Regions from separate parts of the Arthrobacter sp. BK1 genome, predicted to be linked through region 1. Evidence: riboswitches for the same ligand, from Rfam matches in the RefSeq annotation. Region 1 holds a riboswitch; the other holds the start of a gene.
What was found. A riboswitch is a leader RNA that binds a small molecule or an ion and turns the genes downstream of it on or off. The one in region 1 is predicted to bind cyclic di-AMP.

Region 1 (2,199 bases):
GAGGACCAGGCCGGAGGCAGCAGCGATAACCGCTGCCTGGCGGCCCATGCCGCCGGCGTTGTCGCCGACAGCCTTGGCAATGACAGCCAGCGAGTTGGTCTTGGTGGTGACCTCGGCGCGGTGCCGTGCAACTGTTGCACGAGTAGTCATTAATTTCTCTCTTTCGATTTCCTCAGGACCGCGTGGGCAGGCCAGGGGTTTTGGACGCGCCGGCATCTTGGGGGTACGCCGGCACGTCCCGAACGGGGATTTAGCGAAATGGTTCAGGTGGCACTGTTCCTGCAGCGTGAAGCTGCAGGAACTACTGCCAGGCAGGAACCGGGGGCGTTGGCTGGTCAGCCGCCCATGGTGAAGAAGGAGGAGGTGCCCGTGGAGGCCGCGGAGTGGAGCAGGGTGCCCTGTCCGGGGTTCAGCGCGCTGATCATCATGCCGTTGCCGACGTAGATACCAACGTGCGCGCCGCCATTCTGCATGACCAGGTCACCGGGAACCGGCGTGGAGGTCGGCTTCATTGCTGTCCAGGCGTTGACACGGGGAATGCTGATCCCGGCCTGGGCGTAGACCCACTGGGTGAAGCCTGAGCAGTCCCAGCCACTGGGAGTGGTGCCGCCCCACAGGTAGGGGCTGCCGATGCCGGTGTAGGCAATGGCTGCCAGGCCGGAGCCGGAAGCAGTGGAGACGGCGTCTGCGAGCTTGGTCGCAACCTTCTCCGCAGCGTCAGCACCCTGGCTGGCGGCAGCAGTTTCGGTAGCCGTTGACTGCGCACGGACCGTTTCGATCTTCGGCGCAGCGGTGGTCTTGACCACGGGACGCTCGAAGGAAACAGTAGCCGTGGGAGCCGCGGTGACGGCCAGGGCAGCCTGGGCTGACCCGGATTCTGTGGAGGCGGACACGCCGGCGGTTGAATCCGCAGCGTTGGCCGGAAGCCCCATTGTCAGGATCAGACCTGACGCGGCTGCGATGACAGCAGCCTGGCGACCTACGGTCCCGGCGTTTGCACTTACTGCCTTGGACATTGAGCCCAAGGGGTTCGTGCGAACCGTTTGCGCACGGTGGCGCGCAGAATTATGGCGTGAAGACACGAAGGTAGCCTCTCCCAATGCCTGCGAGGTGAGCTGTCGGATTCGGATGGGAGTGCACCCGGCCACGCGGCTTCCTGGGAAGCTTTGTGACTTAACCCCAAGGCCTTCAGAATCAAAGGCCAAAATTGGTTCCCCCGCCCCTGCCAGACGAATTCATGCGAACGGACCTTGAGCGGTGGCAGAGCTAGGCAATCCACTCAAGAACGTCAGCTTCGGAAAAGCTGGCGCGATTTAGACGTTACAGGACTTCTCAGCCAATGTCACATTCAGGTCACGGCATGTCACTGGAATTTGATAGTTGGCCATCATTTGGATCAGAGCCAGCCGGACGGGTCAACGACTTCGCCGTTGACCTGCACCTCAAAGTGGAGGTGGCAGCCGGTGGAGGCTCCGGTGGTTCCACTGAGCGCAACGACGTCGCCGCGGCTGACCGTCTGGCCCATGGTCACACTGGCGGACGAGAGGTGGTTGTACGTGGTTTCAAGGCCATTGCCGTGGTCCACCACCACGCGGTTGCCGCCGCCGTACTGGTGCCAGCCAACAAACGTCACAGTGCCGCTCGCGGCGGCCAGGACCGAAGTCCCGCACTGTGCGGCGAAGTCCTGGCCCCGGTGAAAGTCGCCGGAACCGCCGGTGATGGGGCTGATCCGGAAGCCGAACGGTGAGGCGGTGGCCAGCTGGGCCAAGGGTGCGCCGAGGCTTCCCGCCGAGGCCGCACGGGTAATGGAGCCCGCAGACTGGGCGCTCAGTAGTTGCTTGAGCTTGCCGTCAGGATCGCCCTGCGTGACCACGGAAGAGCGGCTGAAATCGATCTGCGCACCGGCGGCGGCGGAGACTTCGGGCTGCGGGGCGGCGGAAACAGCCGATGCGGGCTGCCCCGGCTCCGGCTGTGCCATCACGGGGCTGGTGGCTGGAACCGTCACCGTGAGGACCAGTCCGGTTGCGGCCAGGGCGATGCCGGCCTTCTGGCCGATGCCACTGGCGGAAGCGAATTCAGTGATTTGCCGGAAGGGCCCCCGGCGACGGCGGGCTTCGCGCTGCGAATCACGCGGCCTGTCGGCAGTAATAACCTCGGGCGCACGCGGCGCCGAAGTGGGGCCCGCAGCGCGACGGCGGC
Region 2 (2,199 bases), 1.8 Mb from region 1:
TGCCTGGGCATTCTCATAGGCGGCGAGGGCCGCCTGGCCCTGCCGGAATTCACCTTCCACAGCCGCCGTTGACCCCTTGAGGGATGCCAGCTGAGCAGTGAGCTCCTGACCGTGGTCGTGTTGTTCCTTAATCTGCCGGGACATGGCTTCCTGGGCTGCCTGGGCGGAGTCGAGCTTGCTCTTCGCTTCCGCTGACAGCCGCTCACGCTCTGCCCGGGCCGCTTTCTCCTGGTCAGCGAGGGCTTGGGACACCCGCTCGGCAGCGGACGCCTTGCTGACCAGGTCGGCGGTCTTGTCACTGACAATCCGGACGATGTTGAGGCCCTGGATGCTGTTGGTCTGCACGGCGTCCAGGGCCACGAAGAAGCCCATGTTGGTGCCGCCGGTCTTATACGACTGGGCCGCCAGGGCTCCGATTTCCTTTTTGTGCTGTGCCAGTCCGGCGGTGGCGCGGGCGGTCCGGGCGGTCAGTTCGTCCAATCTTGAGCTGGCTGCCTGGAGGGCTGTCTCCGCGACGGCGTACTCGGCCGCGGAGGTGACCGCAGCTGTCCCCAATTCTTCGGCCCTGCTCTGAAGCCCGCCCAGAAGGTCATTGATTTTAGCCACCTCCGCGGCTTTCCCGGCCTCGCTTTGCTTGGCGTTCTCCACGTCCTGCCATGACGGATAACCGGCGGGCGGTGCGTCGTCCCCAGCGTGTGCCGGCAGCATTGATAACGAGGCGGCAAAGGCCAGCGCCAAGGTTCCTGCAATGACAGGCAGCCTCACTTTATGGAGAAAACGCGACATAGTTTGTGAGCCTACCCGGCATATACGGCATTCCGCCCCTGACCTGCAACATCGTTACGGTCAGGTGTCCAAGCGGGCGCAGAAGCGAGGCACTTCTACCGCTTACATTCCGTTACCGGAATGTGACATTGCCGTCGAACAGAGGTTATGGTCGTCCGGTGCCCCGGTTAAAAGCCGGGACATTCCCGTCAGTATGCCGAGCCCTGCCGCTGAACCGGGACCCCAGTCGCTTTCAACTGGCAGGGACGGGGGAACCACGTTTCCACGGCTTCGAAGGAAGCCTTGGGGTTAAGTCGATACCGCTCCGTCCTTGACGGAGGCGTTGCCGGCCGGGTGTCTCCGACCCGAACCCGACAGCTCACCCCGCAGGCATGGGAGAGGCAATCAACCATGTCAAAGAACACCACTTCCGCACGCCATCGTGCCGTTGCAAACCGCTCTATTGTGCTGACGGGCCTGTCTTCGACAGCTAAAGCACACGCCCGCACCATCGGCAGGCCAACCCTCATCGCTGTGGCCGCGTCCGGCATGCTCTTCGGTGCCGGAACTGCAGCCCAGGCCGGCGTCCAGGGCCCGGACGCGTCCGGGACCACCAACGTCCAAGGACAGGTCAGCGCGCCGGCGGCTGCCCCGGCCGCTGCTCCCGCAGCAGCCGCAGCCAACGTCCACACCGTCGTATCGGGCGACACGCTGGGCGCAATTTCCGCCGCCTACGGCGTCACCCTCAACGACGTACTGGCCGCCAATGGCCTGTCAATCGCGGCCATTATCTACCCCGGCGACCAGATCCAGATTCCGGGCGCCGGCTACGCCGCACCGGCACCTGCCCAGGCAGTCGCTGCCCCGGCCGCTCCGACCAACACCGGCATCCGGCTGGCCTCCACCGCGGCACCCGCCGCTCCTGCAGCCCCGGCTCCGTCCGGTGCCGCAGGCTCCGCGATCCTGGCGTCCGCCTACTCGCAGGTGGGAATCCAGCAGGATTGCACCGCCATGGTGGAGAAAGCCCTGCGTTCGGTCGGCAAGAGCGTGGGAGACCTGGCCCCGGGCCAGTTCTTCCAGTACGGCAGCGTGGTGGGTGCACCGGCCGCCGGTGACCTCGTCATCACGGCCGGCCACGTGGGCGTTTACGCCGGCAACGGCCAGGTTGTCAGCGGCGGCGTGGACGGTTACAAGACCGAAGTCCACTCCATCAGCTGGCTCACGGGAGCGTCGTTCGTCCGCGTAGCGTGATCCCGGCCGGAACCGACGGCGGCGGGGCAGCCGCAAGCCGCCCCGCCGCCGTCGTCCGCTGTTTCCTGCGCTCAGGTCCCGCAGAAAGTCCGGTAGCTCCCGAAGTCATCCGGAGCGGGGCCGGCATAGCGATCCAGGCCCGGCCGCTCCGTGTAGGGGTCGGCCAGCACATCCACCAAACGG

Region 2: it holds a riboswitch for cyclic di-AMP, as region 1 does, so the genes downstream of both, AC1MCA_RS19380 (LysM peptidoglycan-binding domain-containing protein) here and AC1MCA_RS06095 (C40 family peptidase) in region 1, are expected to answer to the same signal.

The regions. Positions count from the first base shown of each region.
Region 1 covers NZ_CM155263.1:1,382,256-1,384,454, forward strand. The annotation lists gene AC1MCA_RS06090 (NlpC/P60 family protein) at 1-150, opposite strand, end outside; gene AC1MCA_RS06095 (C40 family peptidase) at 336-1,016, opposite strand; cyclic di-AMP (ydaO/yuaA leader) riboswitch at 1,087-1,252, opposite strand; gene AC1MCA_RS06100 (M23 family metallopeptidase) at 1,397-2,199, opposite strand, start outside.
Region 2 covers NZ_CM155263.1:4,224,005-4,226,203, reverse strand. The annotation lists gene AC1MCA_RS19385 (coiled-coil domain-containing protein) at 1-606, opposite strand, end outside; cyclic di-AMP (ydaO/yuaA leader) riboswitch at 984-1,173, shown strand; gene AC1MCA_RS19380 (LysM peptidoglycan-binding domain-containing protein) at 1,177-2,016, shown strand; gene AC1MCA_RS19375 (protein adenylyltransferase SelO) at 2,088-2,199, opposite strand, start outside.